3 linked regions of the Asanoa sp. WMMD1127 genome follow. Each later gene encodes a partner of the first gene's protein in a complex. Links are inferred from orthologs where the notes say so. Each region holds a gene or a part of one and is shown in the gene's direction. Other genes may lie near its edges.

Region 1 (5,738 bases):
TCGAAGGTCGTCTTCGACCGCGGTGGCAGCAAGTACGCGGGTCGCATCGCCGCGCTGGCCGACGCCGCGCGCGAAGCCGGGCTCGAGTTCTGACCCCGTCACATCTGAGAAAGGAAGGCTGCTGATGCCAGGTCAACAGCGCCGTGGCGGCGGGTCCGGTGGCAACGAGGGTGGTCGCCGCGACAACCGCCGTGAGGGCGGCCGCGGAAACGCGCCCGTCGAGAAGACCCCGCACCTCGAGCGGGTCGTCGCGATCAACCGTGTTGCCAAGGTCGTCAAGGGTGGTCGGCGCTTCAGCTTCACCGCCCTCGTGATCGTCGGCGACGGCGACGGCACGGTCGGCGTCGGGTACGGCAAGGCCAAGGAGGTGCCCGCGGCGATCGCCAAGGGTGTCGAGGAGGCCAAGAAGCACTTCTTCAAGGTGCCGCGGATCGCCCAGTCGATCCCGCACCCGGTGCAGGGCGAGGACGCCGCGGGCGTGGTGCTGCTCAAGCCGGCCTCGGCCGGTACGGGCGTCATCGCCGGTGGGCCGGTCCGCGCCGTGCTGGAGTGCGCGGGCATCCACGACGTGCTCTCCAAGAGCCTCGGCTCGTCGAACCCGATCAACATCGTGCACGCGACCGTGGCGGCCCTGAAGGCGCTCGAGTCGCCCGAGGCGGTCGCGACCCGTCGTGGCCTCCCGGTCGAAGACGTCGCGCCGGCCGCGATGCTGGCCAGCCGGGCTGGGGTGACTGCGTGATGGCTCGTCTCAAGGTCACCCAGGTCCGGTCCGAGATCGGGTCGAAGCACAACCAGCGCGAGTCGCTGCGGTCGCTCGGCCTGAAGCGGATCAACGACGTGGTGGTCAAGGAGGATCGGCCCGAGATTCGCGGCATGATCTTCACCGTCAACCACCTCGTGAAGGTCGAGGAGGTCGAGTAATGACCATCAAGGTTCACCACCTGCGTCCGGCCCCCGGCGCCAAGACCGAGAAGACCCGCGTGGGTCGCGGTGAGGGCTCCAAGGGCAAGACCGCTGGTCGCGGCACCAAGGGCTCCAAGGCCCGCAAGAACGTCCCGGCGTCGTTCGAGGGTGGGCAGATGCCCATCCACATGCGGCTGCCGAAGATGAAGGGCTTCCGCAACCAGAACAAGGTCGTCTTCCAGGTCGTCAACCTGGACAAGCTGGCCCAGCTGTTCCCGAACGGCGGCGAGATCGGCCCGGCCGAGCTCGTCGACGCGGGCGCCGCGCGCAAGGGCCAGCCGGTCAAGGTGCTCGGCAGCGGCGACCTGGGTGGCGTATCACTCCGTGTTTCCGCCCACGCGTTCAGCGCGTCGGCGAAGGAGAAGATCGCCGCCGCGGGCGGCGCCACCACCGAGCTGTAGCGCGGGCAGGGGCGCGGCTCCAATGGTCAGGGACCGTTGGGAGCCGCGCCCCTCCGGCGTTGATCCGGAGCGATCCGGACAGATATCGTTCCCGATGGATGGGTGCGGCCAGCCGGTCGCGAGCAGAGCCAGATAAGTTAGAGTCCGTTCCCGAAAGGGTGTCGGGCCACTACCGACAGCCACCCCGGCCGCCACGACCCCGGCGGTCCGTTCGCGCAGGAGGAAGACGTTGCTCTCCGCATTTCTCAGTGCGTTCCGCACGCCTGACCTGCGTAAGAAACTGTTGTTCACACTCGGCATCATCGCGGTCTACCGGCTGGGCGCCACGCTGCCCAGCCCGGGCGTTTCCTACGGAAACGTGCAGAAGTGCATGGATCTCATGGCGACGAACAACGCGGGTGGCGTCTTCAACCTGCTGAACCTGTTCTCCGGTGGCGCACTGCTGTCGCTGTCGGTCTTCGCGCTGGGCATCATGCCCTACATCACAGCGTCGATCATCCTGCAGCTGCTGACGGTCGTGATCCCGCGACTCGAGCAGCTTCGCAAGGAGGGTCAGGCCGGCCAAGCCAAGATCACGCAGTACACCCGCTACCTGACCCTGGGCCTCGGTGTCCTGCAGGCGTCGGCGTTCGTCGCCCTGGCCCGGTCGGGCCAGCTGTTCAACAACATGTGCGACCAGTTCCCGATCGTGCCGGACGGCACCGGCCTGCCGACCTGGGTCACCCTGGTCGCGCTCGTGATCACCATGACCGCCGGCACCGGCGTCGTCATGTGGCTGGGCGAGCTGATCACCGACCGCGGCGTCGGCAACGGCATGTCGGTCCTGATCTTCACCTCGATCGTGGCCCGCCTCCCCAGCGAAGGCTGGCAGATCAAGATCAGCCAGGGCTGGTGGAAGTTCTTCCTGGTGATCGCGCTCGTCCTGCTGATCATCTTCTTCGTGGTCTTCATCGAGCAGGCCCAGCGCCGCATCCCGGTGCAATACGCGAAGCGCATGATCGGTCGACGGATGTACGGCGGCACCTCGACCTACATACCGCTGAAGGTCAACCAGGCCGGCGTCATCCCCGTCATCTTCGGGTCGTCGCTGCTCTACCTGCCCGCGCTGCTGCTGCAGTTCTACGACCGCAACAACCTCAACGACTGGCAGTCGTGGATCCAGAACAACCTGGTCGACCCGACCAGCTACATCTACATCACGCTCTACTTCCTGCTGATCATCTTCTTCACCTACTTCTACGTGTCGATCACGTTCAACCCGACCGAGGTTGCCGACAACATGAAGAAGTACGGTGGATTCGTGCCCGGCATCCGGCCTGGCAAGCCGACCGCTGAATACCTGGACTACATCCTGAGCCGGATCACCCTTCCCGGCGCGATCTACCTGGGTGTCATCTCGATCCTGCCGAGCTTCTTCTTCATCTGGCTCGACCGCCAGCAGTACCTGAACTTCCCGTTCGGCGGCACGGCCGTGCTGATCATGGTCGGTGTCGGCCTCGAGACGGTGAAGCAGATCGAGAGCCAGCTCATGCAGCGGAACTACGAAGGGTTCCTCCGCTAGTGCGAATTGTTCTCGTAGGTCCTCCGGGCGCGGGAAAGGGGACGCAGGCCGAGTTCATCGCCGCGCACCTCGCCGTGCCCAAGATCTCGACCGGGGACATCTTCCGCGCCAACGTCTCCCAGGGCACCCCGCTGGGCGTCGAAGCCAAGCGCTACATGGACGCCGGCAAGCTGGTCCCCGACGAGGTGACCATCAACATGGTGCGGGAGCGGCTCGCGGAGCCCGACGCCGGCGAGGGCTTCCTGCTCGACGGCTTCCCTCGCACGACGCCCCAGGCGGCCGCGCTCGACAAGCTGCTGGCCGACCTGGGCACGGCGCTCGACCTCGTGATGGAGCTCGTGGTCGACGACGACGAGGTGATCCGGCGGCTGTCCGGCCGGCGCACCTGCCGCGGCTGCGGCAAGATCTGGCACGTCGAGTTCGACGCGCCGTCCCGCGAGGGCATCTGCGACCGCTGCGGCTCGGAGCTGTTCCAGCGCGACGACGACAAGGCCGAGACGATCGCAAAGCGGCTCGTCGAATACGCCGAGAAGACGGCGCCGCTGGTCGACTACTACGGCGCGCAGGGCAAGCTGGTCGGCATCGACGCCACCGGGCCGGTCGAAGACGTCACGGTCCGGGCGATCGACGCACTTCGGTCCTACGGCGGCTGACCGGAAGGCGTCGTGACGCGGCAGCGTCACGACGGCTGAGGACCTCGAACCCTTAGGTAGTCTCGATTGATGCGCCGACACCAGCTGAACATTCAGCTGAAGACTCCTGAGCAGATCGACCTGATGCGCCGCGCGGGTCTGGTCGTGGCCAACGCCCTGGCCGCCATGCGCGCCGCCGTCGCGCCCGGTGTGACCACCGCCGACCTCGACGCGATCGCCGAGGGCGTCATCCGCGACGCCGGCGGCATCCCCTCCTTCAAGGGCTACCACGGCTTCCCCGGCTCGATCTGCTCGTCGGTCAACGAGCAGATCGTGCACGCCATCCCCTCGCCCCAGCAGGTCCTCAAGAACGGCGACCTGATCTCGCTGGACTGCGGTGCCATCCTCGACGGTTGGCACGGCGACTCGGCGATCACCGTGCCCGTCGGCGACGTCGACCCGGCCCTGCTGAAGATGGCCGCGGTCGCCGAGGACTCGATGTGGGCGGGCATCGCCGCCGCCGCCCGCGGGGTCCGCTCGGGCCGGGGCCGGCTGACCGACATCAGCCACGCCGTGGAGACGGCGGTCAAGGCGGGCGGCCGCTACGGGATCGTCGACGGCTACGGCGGGCACGGCATCGGCACCGAGATGCACCAGGACCCGCACGTGCTCAACCACGGCCGGCCGGGCCGCGGCATCGCACTACGCCCGGGCCTCTGCCTCGCCATCGAACCGATGATCACGATGGGCTCGCCGCGCTCGGTGGAGCTCGACGACGGCTGGACCGTGATCACCCGCGACCACTCGGTGGCCGCCCACGTCGAGCACTCGATCGCGCTGCTTGACGACGGCGTCTGGGTGCTGACCGCGGCCGACGGCGGCCGCGAGCGGCTCGGTGAGCTCCTCACCGCCCGCGCCACGGCGCCGCAGCCGTCCTGACCTCACCGGCAGACGAAAGCGACCGCTCCGCTGGTCACCTCGAAGCTGCCGTGGGCCGCGATGTGCGCGGCCACCCGCCGCTCCAGCTCGGCCAGCACCTCGGCCCGCCGGTCCGCCGGCACACCCAACGCGTCGGGCGGCAGGCTGCCCACATAGCCGCTGACCGCGGCCGCCGCCGGCACCGCGGACACCCGGCCGAGGTCGTGTCGCTCGACCACGTCGAACGCGGCGGGCAGCAGCTCCTCGGCCTGGTCGCTGCGGAACCGCGGGCCGTCCCAGGCGATGGTGGCCGCGCGACCCAGAAGATCGGCCGTGACCCCGGCGAACATCGCGTGCACCTCGTACGCATGCCGGGGGGTGTTGGTGACGATCACCGCGCGGCCGCTGGGGGCGGTGATGCGCCGGATCTCGGCGATGGCCAGGGGGATGTCAGGGACGTGGTAGAGCATGTGCGGCGCGAGCGTGAGGTCGGCGACGCCGGTGCGCAGGGGAAGGAACTGAACGTCCGCGACCGCGGTGGTCGCGCCGGACGCCGCCCCGGCCTTGGCCGCCATCCCGGGCGACAGGTCGACGCCGAGCAGCGACCCGCGGTGCCCGCGCTGCCGGAGGCGCGCCAGATAACCGCCGTTTCCGCAGCCCACGTCGACCGTGGTCGCCGTCTCCGCCACCGCGGCCAGATCCAACACCCGATCAACCAGTGGGGCGCCGGCACCGTACGCCCAGATGCCCTGCCGGGTCCGGAGGTTCTGGTCTGTTTCGTAATTCGCGGAGACATTCATGTGCCCGCACGTTAGCGGCCCGCTGATGGCATCCTCGAACTATGGACCGGCGCCAGATGCGGGCGGGTGACGCGGAACGGCAGCACGTGGCCGAGCAGCTGCGGACAGCCCTCGAACTCGGGCGCCTCGACCTGCACGAATACGACGAGCGGGTGCAGCGGACCTACGCGGCCAAGACCTTCGGCGATCTCGACGGGCTCCTCGACGACCTCCCGGACACCGTGCCACCCACCGCCGGCGCGCAGCTCATGGTGCCCAGCGGCAACGACGGTCTCGTGGCCGGGCCGGACGGCCGGTTCCCCAACGCCACCGCCCGCTGGCTGGCGCACACCTGGGACGGCTATTTCGCCACGGTCGCGATCGTCGTGGCGATCTGGGCGGTCATCTGCCTGATGACCGCGGAGTGGCTCTATTTCTGGCCCGCCTGGGTTGCCGGGCCGTGGGGCGCCGTCCTGCTGGTCTC
Region 2 (5,759 bases), 6.1 Mb from region 1 along the record:
CTGCCGACCGACGTGGTGGCCGCGACCGAGTTCTCGGCCGACGCCGACCACGAGGTCGTGGCGGCCGACGCGATCCCGGCCGACCGGCTCGGGCTCGACATCGGCCCGGCCAGCGTGGCGGCCTTCGCCGGCGCGCTCGCCGACGCCCGCACCGTGTTCTGGAACGGCCCGATGGGCGTGTTCGAGCTGGCGCCGTTCGCGGCCGGCACCCGGGGCGTCGCCGAGGCGATCATGAAGGTCGACGGCCTGACCGTGGTCGGCGGTGGCGACTCCGCCGCGGCCGTCCGCGCCCTCGGCCTCGACGAGACCGCCTTCGGCCACATCTCCACCGGCGGGGGCGCCTCGCTGGAATACCTCGAGGGCAAGCGCCTTCCCGGCATCGCGGCACTGGAGAACTGATGGCGGCGCAGTCCCGCCGGCCGCTGATGGCCGGCAACTGGAAGATGAACCTCAACCACCTCGAGGCCATCGCGCTCGTGCAGAAGCTGGCCTTCAGCCTCAACGAGCAGCAGCTCAGCGACGTCGAGACGGTGGTCCTGCCGCCGTTCACCGACCTGCGCAGCGTGCAGACCCTGGTCGACGGCGACAAGCTGCTCATCGGGTACGGCGCGCAGGACCTCTCGCCGCACAAGGGTGGCGCCTACACGGGCGACATCTCCGCCGCGATGCTGACCAAGCTCGGCTGCTCCTACGTCGTGGTCGGCCACTCGGAGCGCCGGCAGTACCACCACGAGGACGACGCGGTGGTCAACACCAAGGTGCAGGCGGCGCTGGCCAACGAGCTCACGCCGATCTTCTGCATCGGCGAGGGGCTCGAGGTCCGCGAGGCGGGGGAGCACGTGGCGCACTGCGTCGCACAGCTCGACGCCGGCCTCGACGGGCTCAAGGCCGAGCAGGTGCGCAAGGTCGTCATCGCGTACGAGCCGGTCTGGGCGATCGGCACCGGCAAGACGGCGACGCCCGACGACGCCCAGGAGGTCTGCGGCGTGCTGCGGGCCCGGCTGGCGGAGCGGTTCGACGCCGAGACGGCCGACACCACCCGCATCCTGTACGGCGGCTCCGTCAAGGCCAACAACGTGGCCGCGATCATGGCCCAGCCGGACGTCGACGGCGCGCTCGTCGGTGGCGCGAGCATCGACGCCGACGAGTTCGTGCAGATCGTCCGGTTCCCGGAGCACATCAAGAAGTAAGGCACCGGTGGCCGGGTCCGCAGTGCGCGGATCCGGCCGCTATCCTTGCTGAGTCGCGCCCACCCGAGAGGACAGACCACCACCATGCCGATCGCATTCGCCTACACGTTGATCGTGTTGCTGATCATCACGAGCGTGCTGCTGACGATGCTGGTCCTGCTGCACCGCGGCAAGGGTGGCGGCCTGTCGAGCATGTTCGGCGGCGGCGTCAGCACCAACCTCGCCGGCTCGTCGGTGGCGGAGAAAAACCTCGACCGCTACACCATCCTGGTGGGCATCGTGTGGTTCGCGTGCATCGTGGGTCTGGGCCTCTGGCTGAAACTCGCGGTGACCAGCTGACCCCCATGGCGGCGAAACAGTCGTAAACTCCTACGCGGTCCGGACTTGTCCGGGCCGCGTACTGCTTTCCATCCCGCTTCACCGCGTCGCGACGCCGCGCTTTCCCCCGCGGCCGAGACCCCGCACGACGACAGGAGCGACATACCGTGCCCAGCGGCAGCGCAATCCGAGGCACCCGGGTCGGCTCCGGCCCGATCCGCCCCACCGAGCGGTGCGAGCCCGCACCCCGGCGCTCGGTGACCTATTGGTGCGCCAACGACCACACCATCGAGATCTCCCTGGCGGCCGAGGTGTCCCCGCCGGTGACCTGGGACTGCCCGCGCTGCGGACAGCCCGCGGGCCTCGATGCCACCAACCCGCCCGGCAAGCCGCGCAGCGAGCCCTACAAGACGCACCTGGCCTACGTGAAGGAACGGCGCACCGACGCCGACGGCGCCGCCATCCTCGCGGAGGCGCTCGCCAACCTCCGCCAACGCCGCGGCGAAAACTAGGCCCCCCGGGCCGGTCCCGCCTTCCATCGCGCACCCATTGATCACTGTCCGTGATCGACACTGGTCAAAGCGTGATAGCGGCCCTTTCAGGGACGCCGCGTCAGGCCCCGATCCGCGTCGCTGACGTCCCGCCTCGCAACGAGCCCCCTGCCGCCTGATGCGGGTCGCGAGGCGGCAGCGTGCGGCGGCGGCGACGGCCCGCCTGCCCGCGTGTGCGGATCGCGAGGCGGCAGCGTGCGGCGGGGGCGGCCCGCCTGCCCGCGTGTGCGGGTCGCGAGGCGGCAGAGTGCGGAGGCCCGCCTGCCGCCCTGCGGCCGTCGGGTCGCCGGGCGGTGTTCGCTCGTCAGGTGCGGACGCTGCGGAAGGTGCGGCGGACCTGGGTCGCGGCGGCGCTGTCGAGGTGCCAGATCGTGCGGTTGACGCCGTGCACCCCCGCCGCCGGCAGCTGCACCGGTCCCGCGCCCGTCAGGGCCATGCCGACCGCGCCTGCCTTGTCCGGACCCGCGGCCACCAGCCACACCTGGTCGGCCGTGTTGATCGTCGGCAGGGTCAGGGTCGTGCGGACCGGTGGTGGCTTCGGGCTGCCGCGGACCGCGCTCACCGGCCGGGTCTCGTAGGCCACCGGGTGCTCCGGGAACACCGACGCCACGTGGCCGTCCTCGCCGACGCCGAGCATCAGCACGTCGAAGTGGGGGAGCGGGGCCGTCCCCGGGCGCGCCGCGCGGGCCAGTTCCTGCGCGTAGCGGGCCGCCGCCGCCTCCGGGTCGTTGCCGTCCGGGCCGTCCGACGGGGGCATCGCGTGCACCCGTTCGGCCGGCACCCGCAGCGCGTCGAGCAGCTGCTCGCGGGCCTGGGTCTCGTTGCGGTCCGGGTGGCCGGCGGGCAGGAACCGCTCGTCGCCCCACCAGAAGTCGACCCGGTTCCAGTCGACGGTGTCGCTGGCCGGGAAGTCGCGGACCGCCCGGTGGACCGCCCCGGCGATGCGGCCGCCGGTGAGCACCCACGACGCGGCGCCGCGTTCGGCCTGGGCGTCGATCAGGGTGACGACCAGGCGGGCGGCCACCGCGTGGGCCAGCACGTCCGGGTCGGAGTGGACGATGACGGTGGTCTCGCTCACGAGGCCGCACCCGAGCCGGAGCCGGAGCCCGACGGGGTGGTGGGCGCCGAGCCCTGGGCCGTGCCCGCGCCGGCCGACGCCGGGCGGACCCGGTCGCCGGTGCGCGGCGGCATGTCCTCCGCCTGGGTGGGCGGGCCGCCGCCGACGATCCCGGGGCCGAGGCCGGGCGCGTTGCCGGCGGTCACCGGGTCCTTCCAGACGTGCACCCGGTGGGCCGGCCGGTTGTCGAGACCGGTCTCGCCGGACATCGCGCTCAGCGCCGCCGCGTAGACCTGGTCGGGGTCGAGCCGGCGCAGCTCCTCGGCCAGCTCCTCGCCGAGCGGGCGACGGACCAGCGGCAGCTGCCGGTCGAGCTGGTTGGTGCGGCTGAACGTCGCCATGTCGGTCTCGCGTACCAGCTTGAGCTGGTCGTTGTTGGCGGCGACCAACGAGATCGAATGCATGATCCGGTGCGCCTCGTCAGACTCCAGCCGCGGGTTGACGTCGAGCCGGGCCGCCAGCCAACCGGCCATCAGCGCGGCCGTCGGGTCGTGCCCGGACGCCTCGATGGTGGCGCCGACGATGTGGTCCTCGGTCGTGTCGAACGCCGAGGCGACCAGCGTGCGCCACGGGGTGATCCGGGTCCACGCGAGGTCGGTGTCGCCGGGCGCGTAGTCCTTGGCCCGCTGGCGCAGGGCGGCCACCGGGTCCTCGGTCTGCGAGACGTCGGTGATCCGGCGGTCGGCGACCACGCCGAGGAAGTCGTTGGCGATCTTCTCCGGCGGCTCGCCGTGCCACCAGGTGACGACCGGGACGTCCGGCACCAGCAGCGGCATGACGACGGACTCGGCGTGCAGCGCGAGCCGGCCGTACATCCGCATCACGACGGCCTCGCACGGGCCGAGCCGGCCGCCGACGACCACCTCGGCGTCGAGCCGGTTGCTGGGTCGCTCGACGTCGGCCCGCACCACGATCAGCAGCCGGCACGGGTGCATCGACGACGCGATGGTGGCGGCCGCCTCGGCTTCGCGTACGCGCTTCTCGTCGACGACCACGATCAGCGTCAGCGCCATCCCGCTGGCCACGCCGCCGGCCGACCGGCGCTCGGTGGCCAGCGCCTTGACCACCTCGTTGCCGGTGGTGTCCCAGAGCCCGATCATGCTCGCCTCCAGTGCCGGCCGTCGCGGCGCAGCAGCTCGTCGGCCGCGTGCGGCCCCCACTCGCCGGCCCGGTAGGGCTCGGGCGACGTGCCGGCCCAGGCCTCCTCCAGCGGGTCGATGACCCGCCAGCTCTGCTCCACCTCGGCCGCGTCGGGGAACAGCGTGCGGTCGCCCACGAGCACGTCCAGCACGAGCCGCTCGTAGGCCTCCGGGCTGGACTCGGTGAACGCGGCCCCGTATTCGAAGTCCATCGCGATGTCGCGGACCTCCATCGTGGTGCCGGGCACCTTGGAGCCGAACTTGAGCACCACGCCCTCGTCCGGCTGCACCCGGATGACCAGCTGGTTGGCGCCCAACATCTCGATGTCGTACGGGTTGAAGGGCAGGTGTGGCGCCTTCTTGAAGATGATCGCCAGCTCGGTGACCCGCCGCGGCAGCCGCTTGCCACAGCGCAGATAGAACGGCACGCCGGCCCACCGCCGGTTCTGCACGCCGAGCTTGACCGCGACGTACGTCTCGGTGGTGGAGTCGGACGGCACGTCCTTCTCCTCGAGGTAGCCGACCGCCCGCTCGCCGCCGACCCAGCCCGGGAGGTACTGCCCCCGGACCGTCTCGCCGCGGATGTCCTGCGGGATCGTGATGGCCCGCAGCACCTTGAGCTTCTCGGTGCTGATCTCGGCGGCGTCGAAGCTGGTCGGCTCCTCCATCGCGGTCAGCGACAGCAGCTGGAGCAGGTGGTTCTGCAGCACGTCGCGGGCCGCGCCGGCCGCGTCGTAGAAGCCGGCCCGGGTGCCGATGCCCACGTCCTCGGCCATCGTGATCTGCACCGAGTCGACATATTTGCTGTTCCACAGCGGCTCGAACAGGTTGTTGGCGAACCGGAGAGCCAGGATGTTCTGGACCGTCTCCTTGCCCAGGTAGTGGTCGATGCGGAACACGTCGCTGCGGGTGAACACGTCGTCGACCAGGCCGTTGAGCGCCATCGCGGAGGACAGGTCGTTGCCGAACGGCTTCTCCACGACGACCCGCCGCCAGCCGCCGGCCTTGCGGTTGTCGGCCATGCCGGTGCGAGCGAGCTGCTTGAGCACGATCGGGAACGCCGGTGGCGGGATCGCGAAGTAGAACGCGGCGTTGCCGGCGATGCCGTGCGTGTCGCGCAGCTCGTCCAGTGTGGACGCGAGCTGGTCGAACGCCTCGTCGTCGTCGAACGCGCCCGGCACGAACTTGATGTTGCCGGCGAGCCGGGCCCACACCTCCTCGCGCCAGGGGGTGCGGGCACCCTTCTTGGCCGCGCTCATCGCGAGGTCCTCGAAGTCGCCGTCGCCCCAGTCGCGCCGGGCGAAGCCGAGCACGACGAAGCCCGGTGGCAGCAGCCCTCGGTTGGCCAGGTCGTAGATGGCCGGCAACAGCTTCTTGCGCGACAGGTCGCCGGTGACGCCGAAGATCACCAGAGCACAGGGCTCCGGGATCCTCGGCAACCGGC
Region 3 (6,368 bases), 320 kb from region 1 along the record:
GCGCGGCCGTCCAGGCATCCGTCCACTCGCCCCGGTGGTCGAGGTAGCCGCGGCTGGTGCCCTCGAAGGTGAAACCGGCCTTCTCGGCGACCCGCCGGGACGCCTCGTTGCCGACGTTGGCCCACCAGCCGATCCGGTGCAGGCCGAGCGCGGTGAAGCCCCAGGCGGACATGGCGGCCAGCGCGGCGGGGGCGAAACCACGACCGCGCGCCTGCGGCGGGACCATGAAGCCCACGTCGGCGAGCGCCGGCCGGGTGGGGTGCAGGCGCAGTTCCATGACCCCGGCGTACGCGTCGTCGGCGGGATCGCCGATCGCGAACACGGCGCCCGTGCCGCGCAGCCACACCCCGGCGGCGTAGTCGTGGACGAAGCTCTCCCCGTGGGCGCGCTCGTAGGGGTGCGGGATCGTCGTCCAGCGCACCGCCTCCGGGTCGTTGGCGCTCTCCGCGATCGGGTCGACGTCGCGCTCCTCCAGGGCCCGCAGCTTGATCTCCCCGTCGCGGGTCGCGGCGAAGAGCTCCGGCTGCGGCCGGCTGAACGTCACCGCGCGGCGGGCCTCGGCCGAGCCGGGCGCGGCGGTGTCTGGGTCGGTGGGGTCGCCGGGCAGGAGTGAGCCGACCCACGCGTCCCGCCGGGTGCCGTCACGGTCCTCGAGGTCGTGCCGGGCGATGCCCTCGATCGTGAAGCCGGAGCGGAGGGCGACCAGCCGGGACAGGTGGTTGCCGACCTCGGCGCGCCATACGAGCCGCCGTACGCCCAGCTCGTCGAGCGCCCACCGGGCCACCGCGCGGGTGGCGGCGGTGGCCGCGCCGCGCCCCCTGGCCCAGGGCGCCGTCCAGTAGCCGACCTCGGCCTGGTCGCCGCTGATCTTCACCAGACCGGACGAACCGACCAGCTCGCCGGTGGTGTGGTCGAACACGCCCAGCGGCGCCGTCGTGCCGTTGCGCCAAGCCGCCGTGGTGAACTCGCCCACGAAGAAGTCGGCGTGCTCGCGGCGGTAGGGCACCGGAACGGTCGTCCAGCGCTGGATGTCCGGATCTTGGCACGCGCGGTCGACAGCGGCCGCGTCGTCGGGTTGCCACGCCCGGATGACCAGGCCGTCCGTGATGATCTTCGGTGGCTCCACGCGGTCATCCTGCCGGACACTTCTGCTGGGGCATAACCGGATTTCCTCCGGCGTTAGCTTCGTTATGTCCGTTATAACCTGCTCGTCGGGAACCGCCCCTGACAGTCACCCCGGATGAGCGCCTACCATAGTTCGGCAGACCGTCTAGGGGAGCGTTGATCCGTGTCGATTCTGGAAAGATTCCTTCGTGCGGGCGAAGGACGCATGCTGCGCCGCCTCAAGGCCATCGCGGCTGCGGTCAACTCGATCGAGGACGACTACGTCAACCTCACCGATGACGAGCTCCGCGACCTGACCTTCCAATACCGCGAGCGGCTGGCCGACGGGGAGACCCTCGACGACCTGCTGCCCGAGGCCTTCGCGACCGCCCGTGAGGCGGCCGCCCGGGTGCTCGGCCAGCGCGCCTACGACGTGCAGATCATGGGCGGCGCGGCGTTGCACTTCGGCAACATCTCGGAGATGAAGACCGGTGAGGGCAAGACCCTGACCGGTGTCTTCCCCGCCTACCTCAACGGGCTCTCCGGCAAGGGCGTGCACGTCATCACCGTCAACGACTACCTGGCGCAACGTGACGCCGAGTGGGTCGGGCGGGTCCACGAGTTCCTGGGCCTGACCGTCGGCGTGGTGCTGCCCAACCGGCCGTCCGTCGAGCACCGGGCCGCCTATGAGTGCGACATCACCTACGGCACCAACAACGAGTTCGGCTTCGACTACCTGCGCGACAACATGGCGTGGTCCAAGGACGAGCTCGTGCAGCGCGGCCACAACTTCGCCATCGTCGACGAGGTCGACTCGATCCTGATCGACGAAGCGCGTACGCCGCTGATCATCTCCGGTCCGGCCGAGCACTCCGCCCGGTGGTACTCGGAGTTCTCCTCGGTCGTCGCCCGGCTCCAGCCCGGCAAGGACGGCGAGGGCGACTACGAGGTCGACTACGCCAAGCGCACCATCGCGATCACCGAGCGCGGCGTCGCCAAGGTCGAGGACCGGCTGGGCATCGACAACCTCTACGAGTCGGTCAACACGCCGCTCGTCGGTTACCTCAACAACGCGATCAAGGCCAAGGAGCTCTACAAGCGCGACAAGGACTACATCGTCAACGACGGTGAGGTCCTGATCGTCGACGAGTTCACCGGCCGCATCCTGCACGGCCGTCGCTACAACGAGGGCATGCACCAAGCGATCGAGGCCAAGGAAGGCGTCGAGATCAAGCAGGAGAACCAGACTCTTGCCACGATCACGCTGCAGAACTACTTCCGGTTGTACGACAAGCTGGCCGGCATGACCGGCACGGCGCAGACCGAGGCCGGCGAGTTCAACAAGGTCTACCAGGTCGGCGTGGTCTCGATCCCGACCCACCGCCCGATGGTCCGCGTCGACCGCCCCGACGTCATCTACAAGACCGAGAAGGCCAAGTTCAACGCGGTCGTCGAGGACATCGCCGAGCGGCACGCGCTGGGCCAGCCGATCCTGGTCGGCACGGTCTCGGTGGAGAACTCCGAGATCCTCTCGCAGCTGCTGCGCCGCCGGGGCATCAAGCACTCGGTCCTCAACGCGAAATACCACGCGCAGGAGGCCGAGATCATCGCTCAGGCCGGCCGGCGCGGGGCGGTGACGGTCGCGACCAACATGGCCGGCCGTGGCACCGACATCCTGCTCGGCGGCAGCCCCGAGAACCTCGCGGCGGCCGAGCTGCACCAGCGGGGCCTCGACCCGATCGAGCACGAGGACGACTACGCCAAGGCGTTCGAGGAGATCCTGCCGCGCTGGAAGCAGCACTGCGCGAGCGAGGCGGCCGAGGTCGTCGACGCCGGCGGCCTCTACGTGCTCGGCACCGAGCGCCACGAGTCACGCCGCATCGACAACCAGCTGCGCGGCCGGTCGGGCCGGCAGGGCGACCCGGGCGAGTCCCGGTTCTACCTGTCGCTGCAGGACGAGCTGATGCGCCGCTTCCGCGCGGGCGCCGTCGAGGCCGTCATGGAGCGGTTCAACATCCCCGAGGATGTGCCGATCGAGTCCAAGATGGTCACCCGGCAGATCCGCAGCGCGCAGGCCCAGATCGAGGGCCAGAACGCCGAGATCCGCAAGAACGTCCTCAAGTACGACGAGGTGCTCAACAAGCAGCGCCAGGTCATCTACGCCGAGCGCAAGCGCGTGCTCGACGGGGAGGACCTGCACGAGCAGGTCCGCCACATGATCGACGACGTGGTCGAGGCCTACGTGCAGGGCGCCACCGCCGACGGCTACGCCGAGGACTGGGACCTCGAGCAGCTGTGGTCGAGCCTCAAGCAGCTCTACCCGGTCGGCGTGACGATCGACGACGTCGAGGAAGAGGCCGGCGGCGAGCGCAACAGCATCGACGCCGAGTTCCTGCTCTCGCGGATGAAGGACGACGCGCACAACGCGTACGACCGGCGCGAGGAAGAGCTCGGCACCGAGGCGACCCGCCAGCTCGAGCGCATGGTGCTGCTGCAGGTGATCGACCGCAAGTGGCGCGAGCACCTCTACGAGATGGACTACCTGCAGGAGGGCATCAGCCTGCGGGCCTACGCGCAACGCGACCCGGTGGTCGAATACCAGCGCGAGGGCTTCGAGATGTTCGCCACGATGATGGACGGCATCAAGGAGGAGACCGTCGGCTTCCTCTACAACCTGGACGTCCAGGTCGAGGAGGCCCCGGCGCCCGAGGCCGAGCCCGCCGCCACCGGCGGCCGCGCCCTGCCGATGCCCGACGACGCGACGATCGAGATCAAGGCCAAGGGCCTCGGCCGGTCGTCCCGCCCGCAGGGCCTGCAATACTCCGCCCCCACCATCGACGGCGCCGCCGGCGGCGGCGGGGTCGCGGTGCAGCACACCCAGCCGCAGCCCCAGCCGCCGATGCAGCACGCGCCGGCACTGGGCGTCGGCGGAGCCGCGCCGGCGGGCAACGGCGACCGCCCGCGCCCGTCGCCGGGCCGCCGCCCGTCCCCGGGCCGCCAGTCCGCGACGCCGAGCAACGGCCCGTCCCGCAACGCGCCGTGCCCGTGCGGCTCGGGCAAGAAATACAAGCGCTGCCACGGAGCCCCGACCGCGAACTGACGTTCAAGGCCACGAAAGCCCGCCCCCCGCTGTGGGGGCGGGCTTTCGCCTTCGCTGGACCTCCTCTCGACGCGTGGGCACGACCCGACGACGCGGTCCCAGCGGCGTCGCGCGCGCGGTGGTGGTGGAGCCCCGGAGCGCCCACCGGCGTGCCCGGGCCTGGTGGGCGCTCCGGGGAGTCATAGGACCTGCAGGACCGTGCCGAGCCATCGAGTGCTGGTGTGTTCCAGGCGGAAGGCCATCGCCCACGTGCGGGCGTCGGTGCCCAGCGCCGCGGCGGCCTCGACGACGCCGGGCGTCGGCTCGCTGATGCGTAGCCGGCGTAGCCTCACCAGCTCCGGCTGCTGCTGTCGCCGCGGCACGGTCGGCGCGACCGGCATGCGGCGAAGGGCGTCCAGCAGCTGGTCGATCAGCGTGTGGGCGGTCGCCGGCTTGGCGAGCGGCCGGACGTGGGCCACCGGGCGGTAGCCGTTGAGGATCTCCAGACAGGTCCGCGTGAACCGGCCGGCCGCGCGGCGGGCATCGGGCGACGCGACGGGGCGCGGCTCGGCCGGTGGCGGTGGCGCCATGGGGATCTCGCGGATCGGCTCCGCCCGCCGCGTCAGCGCGGCGAAGTCGAAGGAGAGCTGGCCGCCAGCCTCGCGATACCACTCGTCGGCGCCGTCCTCGTGCGCGAACGGCGTCTCGAACGACGGCGCCGGCCGCACCCGGATCGGTGGGTAGTAGCCGCCGCGGGTCACCGTCCGCCGCTGCTGCGGCGACCGCCGAATCAACGACGCCCCCGCATCATGCACGACACGGCGAGGGGTTGCCCCGCCGTTGCTGTCGGGCTGACCGCGCCCGCTGAGGGTTGCGACACGGTGGCGCGTTGCAGGACTCGGCCATCCTGTCCCGGTGGCCCGCGCCCGTGCTGGTAGTCGGTGGTTGAGGGTCGTGGTCGACATCGAGCAGCCTCCCCGGTGGGCTGATCAGACAAAGAATCTTGTGTTTGCTTTCGTTTGCCTTCGACCAGCTCATTCTGCGCTCAGACTTCGGCCACCGTCAATGGCGGGCAGGCAAAGTGAGGTGTCCGCGCACCGCGGACACCCCACTTACCGGGAAATCACTCTTTGTCGATCAGCGGGTTGCTCTGGACCCACTCGGCGGTCTCGGCATATTTCCGGGCGATGTATTCCTCGAGCCTGACCCGCTCGACCCGCCACTGCCCCCGACCGCCGATCTTGATCGCCGGAAGCTCGCCGCTGCGGACCATGTGGTAGACCTGCGAGTCCGAGACGGCCAGCTCCTCGGCCACCTCGGACAGCTGCAGGAATCTCGGTTCGGCCACCGAAATCACTCCCCAGATCGGTCCGGTCGCCTCAGTTTGCCATCGACTGCCTGTCGGCAGCACCTATGCCCTGGCCCCGGGGCCAGCCGGATCGAGCGCCGCGGCGGCCGAGACGTCGCGGCCGGGCAGCGGGCTCGAGTAGACGACGCTGGTCGTCACCGCGCCCAGGCCGGCGATCCGGCCCGACACCGACTCGAGGTGACGCATCGACCGGGCCACCACCTTGAGCACGAAGCAGTCCTCGCCCGTGACATGGTGGGCCTCGATGATCTCCGGCGTGCTGTCGAGCAGTGCGTAGAACGGCTTGTAGTTGCCCGTCGGGTAACGCAGCCGGACAAAGGCCATGATCTCGAGGCCGACGACCGCCGGCGGCACCACCGCGCGGTACCCGGAGACCACCCCGGCCTCCTCCAACCGCCGCACCCGCTCCGCCACCGCGCTCGGCGACATCGCCACCATCCGCGCCAGCTCGGCATAGGACGCCCGCCCCGCCTCCTGCAGCGCAGCGAGCAATCGCCAGTCGGTCGGGTCGAGCACCGGGGAAGAAGCGGCCACGCCGCCAAACTACCGTCGATCCAGCGGCCGAACAACGCCAAGACCACCGATCGCCCATTCATCAGGGGAGCAAACCCGCATACCGTCAACCACCATGAACGCCCAGGACTTCTTCGCCGCCAAGCTCGCCTTCCAGACCGACGTCTCCGACGTACACGCGGAGATCGAGACCGTCACCCTCGTCGACGTCCGCGACCTCGCCTCCTGGCGCCAGGCTCACATCCAGCAGGCGATCCACCTCCCACGGCGCATGATCCCCATGCGCGCCGACAAGCTGCTCGA

The links.
Region 2: secY (region 1) and secG share a complex: the UniProt entries of both Escherichia coli proteins name them as parts of the sec protein translocase complex. The link is inferred for Asanoa sp. WMMD1127 from one-to-one orthologs.
Region 3: the proteins of secY (region 1) and secA are in contact, whole or in part, in a crystal structure (PDB 3DIN), measured with the Thermotoga maritima proteins. The link is inferred for Asanoa sp. WMMD1127 from one-to-one orthologs. Residues at the interface, in WP_004081795.1 of Thermotoga maritima: Glu108, Gly109, Glu110, Glu111, Ala236, Glu237, Arg238, Arg239, Ile240, Thr241, Ile242, Gln243, Tyr244, Ala245, Arg246, Arg247, Val248, Thr249, Gly250, Arg251, Arg252, Val253, Tyr254, Gly256, Ala257, Ser258, Thr259, Tyr260, Leu261, Pro262; in WP_004082002.1 of Thermotoga maritima: Glu261, Ala262, Arg263, Lys300, Ala301, Arg302, Thr303, Ile304, Ile305, Leu323, Tyr324, Asp325, Pro326, Val329, Ser330, Tyr333, Ile336, Lys340, Phe345, Val349, Glu363, Phe364, Tyr374, Ser375, Gly376, Gly377, Glu393, Ile395, Thr482, Ser483.

The regions. Positions count from the first base shown.
Region 1 is NZ_JARUBP010000001.1:992,758-998,495, reverse strand. The notes cover bases 880-3,759. They hold secY (preprotein translocase subunit SecY), read left to right. Parts: upstream 880-1,593; coding sequence 1,594-2,925; downstream 2,926-3,759. Other genes in these bases: map (type I methionyl aminopeptidase), read left to right, coding at 3,648-3,759; O7635_RS04880 (adenylate kinase), read left to right, coding at 2,925-3,578; rplO (50S ribosomal protein L15), read left to right, coding at 921-1,364; rpmD (50S ribosomal protein L30), read left to right, coding at 880-921. In the rest of the region: rplR (50S ribosomal protein L18), read left to right, coding at 1-93; rpsE (30S ribosomal protein S5), read left to right, coding at 125-739; more of rpmD, read left to right, coding at 739-879; more of map, read left to right, coding at 3,760-4,496; O7635_RS04870 (class I SAM-dependent methyltransferase), read right to left, coding at 4,499-5,275; O7635_RS04865 (DUF1707 domain-containing protein), read left to right, coding at 5,317-5,738. UniProt on the Escherichia coli protein: The central subunit of the protein translocation channel SecYEG. Consists of two halves formed by TMs 1-5 and 6-10.
Region 2 is NZ_JARUBP010000001.1:7,048,558-7,054,316, reverse strand. The notes cover bases 1-2,901. They hold secG (preprotein translocase subunit SecG), read left to right. Parts: upstream 1-1,274; coding sequence 1,275-1,529; downstream 1,530-2,901. Other genes in these bases: pgl (6-phosphogluconolactonase), read right to left, coding at 2,364-2,901; O7635_RS33720 (RNA polymerase-binding protein RbpA), read left to right, coding at 1,676-2,020; tpiA (triose-phosphate isomerase), read left to right, coding at 399-1,190; O7635_RS33735 (phosphoglycerate kinase), read left to right, coding at 1-399. Outside these bases: more of pgl, read right to left, coding at 2,902-3,137; zwf (glucose-6-phosphate dehydrogenase), read right to left, coding at 4,273-5,759. UniProt on the Escherichia coli protein: Subunit of the protein translocation channel SecYEG. Overexpression of some hybrid proteins has been thought to jam the protein secretion apparatus resulting in cell death; while this may be true it also results in FtsH-mediated degradation of SecY.
Region 3 is NZ_JARUBP010000001.1:677,165-683,532, reverse strand. The notes cover bases 895-4,404. They hold secA (preprotein translocase subunit SecA), read left to right. Parts: upstream 895-1,288; coding sequence 1,289-4,204; downstream 4,205-4,404. Other genes in these bases: O7635_RS03400 (Rv3235 family protein), read right to left, coding at 4,384-4,404; O7635_RS03410 (GNAT family protein), read right to left, coding at 895-1,126. In the rest of the region: more of O7635_RS03410, read right to left, coding at 1-894; more of O7635_RS03400, read right to left, coding at 4,405-4,977; O7635_RS03395 (helix-turn-helix domain-containing protein), read right to left, coding at 5,307-5,531; O7635_RS03390 (Lrp/AsnC family transcriptional regulator), read right to left, coding at 5,595-6,086; O7635_RS03385 (rhodanese-like domain-containing protein), read left to right, coding at 6,181-6,368. UniProt on the Escherichia coli protein: Required for protein export, interacts with the SecYEG preprotein conducting channel.